DNA from 4 places in the Glutamicibacter sp. JL.03c genome. Region 3 is predicted to be linked to each of the others. Evidence: riboswitches for the same ligand, from Rfam matches in the RefSeq annotation. Region 3 holds a riboswitch; each other region holds the start of a gene.
What was found. Region 3 has a riboswitch for S-adenosylmethionine ahead of OF385_RS02980 (hypothetical protein). Riboswitches for the same ligand answer to the same signal wherever they lie in the genome.
Positions count from the first base shown of each region.

Region 1: it holds a riboswitch for S-adenosylmethionine, as region 3 does, so the genes downstream of both, OF385_RS04340 (bifunctional o-acetylhomoserine/o-acetylserine sulfhydrylase) here and OF385_RS02980 (hypothetical protein) in region 3, are expected to answer to the same signal.
Region 2: it holds a riboswitch for S-adenosylmethionine, as region 3 does, so the genes downstream of both, OF385_RS01630 (methionine ABC transporter ATP-binding protein) here and OF385_RS02980 (hypothetical protein) in region 3, are expected to answer to the same signal.
Region 4: it holds a riboswitch for S-adenosylmethionine, as region 3 does, so the genes downstream of both, OF385_RS01605 (ABC transporter ATP-binding protein) here and OF385_RS02980 (hypothetical protein) in region 3, are expected to answer to the same signal.

Region 1 covers NZ_CP107575.1:945,573-947,768, forward strand. Annotated here, with positions in the region: gene OF385_RS04335 (VOC family protein) at 1-407, opposite strand, end outside; SAM riboswitch class IV at 580-700, shown strand; gene OF385_RS04340 (bifunctional o-acetylhomoserine/o-acetylserine sulfhydrylase) at 791-2,149, shown strand; gene metX (homoserine O-acetyltransferase MetX) at 2,152-2,196, shown strand, end outside.
Region 2 covers NZ_CP107575.1:348,986-351,181, reverse strand. Annotated here, with positions in the region: gene OF385_RS01635 (methionine ABC transporter permease) at 1-129, opposite strand, end outside; gene OF385_RS01630 (methionine ABC transporter ATP-binding protein) at 146-949, opposite strand; SAM riboswitch class I at 1,038-1,127, opposite strand; gene OF385_RS01625 (SDR family oxidoreductase) at 1,413-2,196, shown strand, end outside.
Region 3 covers NZ_CP107575.1:632,252-634,447, forward strand. Annotated here, with positions in the region: gene OF385_RS02975 (VIT1/CCC1 transporter family protein) at 1-756, opposite strand, end outside; gene OF385_RS02980 (hypothetical protein) at 812-1,078, opposite strand; SAM riboswitch class IV at 1,092-1,204, opposite strand; gene OF385_RS02985 (DinB family protein) at 1,278-1,862, opposite strand; gene OF385_RS02990 (helix-turn-helix domain-containing protein) at 2,039-2,196, shown strand, end outside.
Region 4 covers NZ_CP107575.1:342,600-344,795, reverse strand. Annotated here, with positions in the region: gene OF385_RS01610 (acyl-CoA dehydrogenase family protein) at 1-807, opposite strand, end outside; SAM riboswitch class I at 824-915, opposite strand; SAM riboswitch class I at 1,183-1,288, shown strand; gene OF385_RS01605 (ABC transporter ATP-binding protein) at 1,294-2,115, shown strand.

The DNA.
Region 1 (2,196 bases), 310 kb from region 3:
GGGCACTGCGGGTCGGCGATCAGGCCCTTGATGCCGATCTGCTGCCAGGTCAGCTCGCGGCCATCGGGGAACTTGCGGTTGCCCGGAACGGCCTTGCGGCCCAGCCGGTCTTCGGCGCTGGATAGATCGTCCACCGAAACGCACCAGCCCATCCAGCCGCCGCCGAGCTCCGAACGGGCCCGCACCGCCTGGCCGAAGGGGGCCTTGTCGCTGGCCGGGTGGTTCAGCACCTCAACGACTTCCAGGTATTGCCCATGCTTGAGCGGGAAGATGACATTGCGCGTCCCGAACCTCGGATGCACGCCTCCCTTGACGAACTCCAGGCCGAGCGACTCGGAGATTCTTTGCGCGGTTGGCAGCAGCCCATCCGGGCCACAAGCATAACTAACGTGATCTAGCCTCATCATGAAGCCATCATGGCAACATGTGACCGCAGTCTCTACTTAGGTGACCCTAATCTTTTTTGCTGGATCGAATTCCCTGCGGCAAAAGCGCGAACTATCTGGAATATGACCGATTGCGACCATTTGCAGGCGCCCGCATTGCAAAGATCTTCGGTTTTCGGGCACACTGGTAACAGGTCATGAGTCCCAGTAATAAGCCCCGGCTTACTGGGCGGCAACCCTCCAACCGCGGTGGGGTGCCCCGGGTGAAGACCTGGCCCTTAGGTGCATACGGCAGCTAAGGACAAGCGCGGGTAACCCTGGAAGACTTCTTGACGAGGTGCTTCCTGTCGGTGTCTTCTCAGTGGTCTACCCCCATAGTCATGAAACGCTATTTGGAGGAAACCATGAGCAACAACTGGTCATTTGAAACCCGTCAGATCCACTCCGGCCAGACCCCGGATCCGGCCACCGGCGCACGAGCGCTGCCGATTTTCCAGACCACGTCTTTCGTCTTCCCGACCGCGCAGAGCGCGGCCGCCCGCTTCGCCTTGCAGGAGCTGGAACCGATCTACACCCGCATCGGCAATCCCACCACCGACGCGGTGGAAACCCGGATCGCCGATCTGGAAGGCGGAGTAGGGGCGCTGCTGCTCTCCTCGGGCCAGGCCGCCACCACCTTCGCCATCCTGAACCTCGCCGAGGCCGGCGACCACCTGGTGGCCAGCCCCAGCCTGTACGGCGGAACCCAGAACCTGCTCAAGCACACCCTCAAGCGCCTGGGCATCGAAGTCACCTTTGTGGCCGACCCGGATAACCTGCAGGACTGGCGCGACGCGGTCCGCCCGAACACCAAGGCCTTCTTCGGCGAAACCATTTCCAACCCGCGCCAAGACGTGCTGGACATCGAAGAGGTCGCCAAGATCGCCCACGAAAACGGCGTGCCGCTGCTGGTGGACAACACCCTGGCCACCCCGTACCTGATCCGCCCGATCGAATTCGGGGCCGACATCGTCATCCACTCGGCCACCAAGTTCCTCGGCGGCCACGGCAATGCGATCGCCGGGGTGATCGTGGACTCGGGCAACTTCGACTTCGCCAAAGACCCAGCTCGTTTCCCGGGCTTCAATACCCCCGACGAGTCCTACAACGGCTTGGTCTTCGCCCGCGATCTGGGTGTGGACGGCATCCTCGGGGCCAATCTGGCCTACATCCTCAAGGCGCGCGTGCAGCTGCTGCGCGATTTGGGCGCCTCGGTCTCGCCATTCAATGCCTTCCTGATCGCCCAGGGGCTGGAAACCCTGTCCCTGCGCATCGAGCGCCACGGCGAAAATGCGCGCGAGGTAGCCAGCTGGCTCGAAGCCCGCGCCGAAGTGCAAAAGGTCGCCTATGCGGGACTGGCCTCCTCGCCATGGTTCGAGCGCGCCCAGAAGTACAGCGAGCACGGCGCCGGATCGGTGATCGCCTTCGAGCTTGCCGGTGGCGCGGCCGCCGGCCAGGCCTTCGTCAACGCGCTGGAGTTGCATTCGCACGTGGCCAACATCGGCGATGTCCGCTCGCTGGCCATCCACCCGGCCTCCACCACCCACGCCCAGCTCTCCGAGGCCGATCAGGTCGCCGCCGGCGTGAGCCCGTCCCTGGTCCGCATCAGCGTCGGCCTGGAGAACATCAAGGACATCCTGGCCGACTTGGAACTGGGCTTCAACGCTGTTGCCGCCCTGGATTCCGCGGCCGACGATAACAAGGAATTGCAGGAAACCCTTTAGGAATGGCATCCATTGCAACCACCGAGGAACCACAGCTCGCCGGCGGC
Region 2 (2,196 bases), 280 kb from region 3:
CACCAGCAGCATCGCGAAGGTCTGTGCCATGGCGACCCAGATTTCCGGAGCCAATTCGGCAATCCGGTCAAAGCTGAAAGCTGCCGCGGAGCCGTTGCTCGTGGCAAGCACTACTGAAGTGAAGTTCATTGGTAATCCAGGTTCTCTATACGCGGGCTACGTTGGCAGCGAGGTGGCTCGCCTGCCTAGGCTGCCGATTCAGCGTGATTTCATCGCTGATCAGGTAGCGGCCAATGGGCGTAATCGGTTCAAAGCTTGGTTCTTGCAGAGAGCTCAGCGCAAATTCTTCAACCACCGCGCCGTCTTCCATGACCGAGACTTTGTCGGCGATGGCCTTGATGACGTTCATCTCGTGAGTGACGATGACGGTGGTAATACCGAGGCTTGCGTTGATGTCGCTGAGGTACTGCAGCACCGAGGTGGTGGTTCGCGGATCCACGGCGCTGGTTGGTTCATCGCACAACAGGACCTTGGGCTCGGTCACCAGCGCACGGGCGATGGAGATGCGCTGTTTCTGTCCCCCCGAGAGCTGACCCGGGTAGGCGCTGGCCTTGTCAGCCAGGTCCACAATGGCCAGTGCTTCCAGCGCGCGTTCGCGTCGTTCTTTCTTTGGCACTCCGGCGAATTTCAGGTTCAGTTCGACGTTCTGCTGCGCGGTGCGGTTATTGAGCAGATTAAAGTGCTGGAAGATCATTCCTATGTCATGGCGCTGCTTGCGCAGCTCGCCTTCGCTGAGCCCGGTGAGCTCTACGCCGTCAACAAACACCTGGCCAGAGCTGGGGCGCTGCAGCAGGTTGATATTACGCAGGAGTGTTGACTTTCCAGCGCCGGAGAATCCGATAATGCCATGGATGCTGCCGGCCTGGATATCGAGTGAGACATCCTTGACGGCGGTGAATAGCTCTTGGCCTTTGCCGAAGGTCGTGGTTACGTTCTCAAGACGAATCATGATCGCTCCCTTGATGCTTGGTTATGCGGAGCGTACTTAGCGAAAAACCATCTGCGGTGAGCAGATATGTGGATCGCGAAGTGAAAGTACTCCATCGGTCCTGGCTGTAGCACCGCTCCCTCTCGGGTGGTTGCTGCGACGTCGTTGAGCCAGATCTCTCAGTCGCTCTGGATGGTGTGTGTTCGGTTGTACCGCCCGAACAATTCAAGTCTGTGCTCCATGGCCTCAGGCCGACAAAAGTTACGTAAACCTGCGTCATCAAGTCACGTTTACGCGCGACTCACGCGATAAACCCGCAATAATCGACGTAATAATCCGAAATATTTCTCTTGTTACTAGTTTTATGACGTCATGGCTTGAAGCTTGCACTGATGCGCCTTTGAATCTCGCGCGAAAGCTGAATGGGGAATTCAGCGGTGACCACGATGGTTGTATGTGATTGCAGATCAATCGAGAGGACATCATGAAGATCGCAATCACCGGTGCCACCGGACAACTGGGCCAGCTGGTCATCGACGCGCTGCTCGAACGCGGGGCCGACCCAGCACAGCTGGTAGCCATTGGCCGTTCTGCGCAGAAGCTTGAACCGCTGGCAGGCAAGGGTCTTCAGACGCGCGTGGCTGACTACAACGCGGAAGCTTCCTTGGTCACCGCGCTGGAGGGCGTGGACAAGCTGTTGCTGATTTCAGGCAGCGAAGTCGGGCAGCGAGCCGTCCAGCATGAGAACGTCATCACCGCGGCCCAGCGCGTCAGCGTCAAGCTCATCGCCTACACCTCCGTCGCCAATGCGCTCACCGGCAATATGAAGCTTGCGCAGGAACATATCGCCACCGAGCATATGCTGGCTGCTTCAGGCATCGGCTACGTCCTCTTGCGCAACGGCTGGTACACGGAAAACTACACCGATCAGCTGCTTGGCTACCTCAACAGCGGAGTTGTCCTCGGCGCGGCCGGCGACGGCAAGATCAGCGCCGCGACCCGTGCGGACTACGCGGAGGCTGCAGCTGCTGTGCTGCTCTCGGAATCTAACGAAGCAGGGAAGATCTACGAATTGGGCGGAGACAAGCCCTTCACCCTCAGCCAGCTGGCCGGGGCCGTCAGTGCGGCCGCAGGGCAAGATGTCGCTTACCAGGACGTCGACCCTCAGCAGCTGGTGGCGATCTACACCGAGTCCGGTGTCCCCGAGGTTTTCGCTGACATCCTGGTGGATACGGACCTGCGAGTTCGCGAAGGGGCTTTGGAAGTGT
Region 3 (2,196 bases):
GCAGGTGAACAGGCCCATGCGTTCCGCGACGCGGTGTTCGGCATCTTCATCGTTCATGCCGCGGGCCTTGTAGATCAGCACCAGTTCGTTGGAGTCCAGATCGAGGTTGGGCGCCGCGGTCAGCGTGACTTGGGTAGGGCGCGAGGCGGTGAGCAGCTCACGCTGGGAACGCACGGAGACGAACTCGCCAGCGGCCATGGATAGCGCACCGGCCAATAGTCCCGCGATGCCGGAGAAGAGCACGAAGGTCGAGGAAACCCCGGTGGCCCCGATGCCCATGATCAGCGCCAGGTTCGAGACCAAACCGTCATTGGCGCCAAAAACCGCGGCACGGAAGTTGCCGGAGAGCTGGGCGCGTCCCGCGGTGGCCAGCGCGCGGACTACTTCTTCGTGGACCTGTTCGTCCGCGGCCATCTGCGCGGTCGCGTCCTTGTCGTTGCGGTACGGCGAATTGCTCTCGGAACGCTGCGCCATGGCCAGGACGAAGACCGAGCCGAAGCTGCGTGCCAGGAAACGCAGGATGATGCGGCGCAATGAAGGGCGCACCGGCTTGGCCTGTTCGCCGAGTTTGGTTCGCCAGTGTTCTTCGTGGCGGGCTTCGGCTTCAGCCAGACCTAGCAGGATCTGCTTTTCCTGTCCGGTTTTCTTCTGCGCGAGGGTGCGGTAGATGGCGCCTTCGGCGACTTCATCGGCCAGATACTTTCGCCAGCGCTGGATCTGGGCGCGGGTAGGTTCGGTTGCTGACTGGTTCGACATCACGACAACAGCTCTCTTGGCAGATCGAATTCCTTGGAGAAATCCGGTGAACAGGTCAGCTACCTATTTTAGTGGCCGGTTCCAGAGTTGGGAATTTGGCAAGGCTAAAAGCAATGGTGCGCCCCTGCGGACTGCCGGCGGCGGCAACGGCTAATCGGAGCTCGCAGGCCTCGGGGATGAAGATCGGGCGGCGTGCGCATCGGGCGAGGAGGAATTCCAGGCGTTGCGGATCGCTGACGTAGCAGATGTGCCAGTGGCCCTGGACGGTGAATTGCACTTGGCCGGTTTGGCCATCGACGATGGGCAGGACGGAATATGCCATGGGATGCACTCTCGCTGGGTTCTTGCCCGGGCACAACTAGTGAACGGACCGCTTCTTCATCCGAACCACCCATGAATCTGGGGTTGGTGCACGGCAAGTCGGAGCTTGACGCCGTGTCTCGTGAAGCAACACCAGTGATGCTACCCGCCTGCACTACGCATAGTGAAGAGTTGTTCCGTAATATGACCTGGCCGTCGATCTACAGCTGGCTACCGCCGTCGGCAAGGCGGTTGATGGACTCGAATTGCTCGGCCCACTGCGCAGCGGAGTAGTCAGGGAGGTTGGGTGCTTCTGGGCGTAGCCCGGTGAATCCATCGAGCTGCTCGCGCACGATATCAAGGTGGCCGGCGTGCCGGGAGGTCTCGGCGATCATATGCACCACGAGTTGTTCCAGCGTGGTGTGCCGGCGCCGGATCCACCAGGGCACCTCGACCGGCGCATCGAGTGGCAGCGACTTGATGCCGGCGTCAGAGAAGAGGATCGAGTCTCGATACAGGCCGATGATCCCGTTCGCGTTCAAGTGCGCCGGCGGCAGGAAGTCGGCCTGCGGATCCTCGGCATCCAGCAGGTTCTGGATGTAGGGGTCGTCCACGCTCCGGCCGAGGCACTGCCCGAAATACCCGTATTCGGTGATGGCCAGATGATGGACGACACCAAGGATGTGCGTTCCGGTGGGGGTCAGCGGTTTACGGGCCAGCCGGTCGCTGAGCCCCTGGGCTTTGTAGATGACGGCTTGGCGCGCGTCGCCGAGGTATTCGAGCAGGAGCTCTTTGCTGTGGTCCATGCTAAGAGTCTAATCAGCGGGAGCGATATCGAAGTGTGAAGTGTGTGAGACAAGGCATATTTGCAGGACTGGCGCTATGCTCTGTTTACTATTGGTAAACTTGCCGCGGCAGCCTGATGCGACCGCCAAAAATGGCCGCTGGTGTGCCGAAATAAACGACACGATGGAGCTGACGAATGAAAACCCTGCCCGTGGAATCAAGCGGAACCGCGATCAATATTGGTTCGCGGTTGCGCGGGGTGCGTCAGCGGCAGCGGATGACCATCGACCAGGTAGCCGAGCTGTCCGGGCTGACCAAAGGGTTTCTCTCGCGCGTGGAACGGGATCTCACCAG
Region 4 (2,196 bases), 290 kb from region 3:
AGCCTCGGAATCGTTGGATTGCTGTGGAATGAACGAGTCCACCGGGACTTGATGGAATTCGGTGGTGCCAGTTCCAGTCAGACCTTGGCCAAACCCGTCCCAGTCATCAAGGATCTTCACGCCGCTGTGCTGGGTGGAAACCACGGCGATCTGGCGTCCGGGCAAGTCCGGATGGGCTACGGCTACCGTGGTCCAATCCGCGAAAATGGTGCCGGTGCAGTAGTATTTTTCGCCGTTGACCAGCCAGCGGTCGTCCGCGGGGCTCACCTTGGTGTTCAGGGTGCCCAGGGCATTGCCGCCGCGTTCGGTGTAAGCGTTGCCGACAATCTGCCCTGCGGCGATACGGGCAATCCACTTGCTGCGCAGTTCTTGGTCATCAAGGACCAGGACGTTTTCAACGAAGGCGATATGCGCACGCCACAACTGGCCCACATGGGAATCGGCTTCCGAGAGTTCGATGAGCAGACGGAACACGTCGACCAGACGGGCACCGTAACCGCCATCCGCCACCGGGATGCGCAACGCGCCGAAACGCTCGCGGTTCAGCAGTCCCACCTGCTCGAAAGGCAAGACCCGATTGCGGTCGCGGTCCTTTGCGGTGGCTGCGATCTGGGCGAAAACCGGGCGGAAGACTTCGGCCAGGCGGTCGTATTGCTCATCCGCGCTGGGACCGGGGGTGACTTTCAGCAGCTGCCGGGTGGGCAGCTGCTCTTGAAACTCGTCGAGCTCCAGGGCGCTGGCCTGCGAAGGGTCGCTGAGCTGGTTGAAGTCCACGCCGGAGGTGTTTGGCGACTCGCCAAATGACATCAGAAGTCCTCAATTCTTTCCATCGGTCCTGGCGGTAGCACCGTCCCGCGATCCGGGTGGTTGCTGCGGCGTCGTCGAGCCAGATCTCTTAGCCGCTCTGGATGGGTTTTCATTCATTTGTAGCCGTAACAAACCGGTGCTTCCAAGCCGCGAAGTCACATTTCGTCGCCGTGACGCACCAGATTGACAGGCAGGTCGCACGGCCAATGGCCGTTCATGCCGAAGATGACTTGATCATCAACGCCCATCATCGATCAAACAGGCATTCAATAAAATAAATAACGAAATATCCCGTGCATGTGACGCAGTTATCGAACATTTTTCATGTTACGCAAGATTTGCATTCAAATCCTTCGAAACCCTGTAATGGACGTGTAACCATCCCGAGCGGCCGAGAGATCTGGCTCAATGACGCCGCAGCAACCACCTATGGATGACCAACCATTCCATAGGCCGGTGCTACCGCCAGGACCGATGGAGATGAATATGGCACTGAGCTTTGCACAGCCCCGGGCACACGGCCCGGCCCGCACCTCGACGGCACTCGGTGTCGACTTCAGCGAGGTATCGCGCACCTTCAGCAGCAAGAAGGAAAACCGAACCGTACTATCCGGAATCAACCTGCAGATCCCTGCAGGGCAGGTGGTCGCGATCCTTGGTGCCAGCGGCTGCGGCAAGTCGACATTGCTGCGTGCAGTCTCTGGCCTGGACACCCCGACCACCGGAAGCATCCACACCGGCGATCACGAAGTGCTCGGAATCAACGAACTGTGCGCGGTGGCCTTCCAGGAACCCCGGCTCCTGCCGTGGCGTTCGGTACGCGAAAACATTGCGCTCGGACTCGCGCCCGGCACTGGCAAAGCCGACGGCGAACAACTCATTGACGAACTCATCGAACTTACCGGCCTGAGCCATGCAGCCGATTTGCGGCCGCGCGAGATTTCCGGCGGCATGGCCCAGCGGGTTTCGCTGGCTCGCGCGCTGGCCCGTCGCCCGGGCGTCCTGCTTTTGGATGAACCATTCGGCGCTTTGGACGCGCTCACCCGTCTGAAAATGCAGGACCTGCTGCTCTCCATCCATGCTTCCTTGCCCACCACAGTGCTCATGGTGACCCACGACGTGGACGAAGCATTGACCTTGGCTGACCGGGTCATCGTCCTGGGCCGCAACGGAGCAGACACCGCGGCCACCATCATCGAAGACCTGGCAATTGGCGCTACCCACCCACGCCAACATAACGATGAACAATTCATTGCCCACCGCGCAGGGCTGCTGCGCCTGCTCGGCGTGGACCCGACCAATCACTGACTTCCAACGCGCCTAGCGTGTCAAGAACCACCACATCGACGGCAGTACTGCCGCACCCCCGCACGCACCGATTAGAGGATT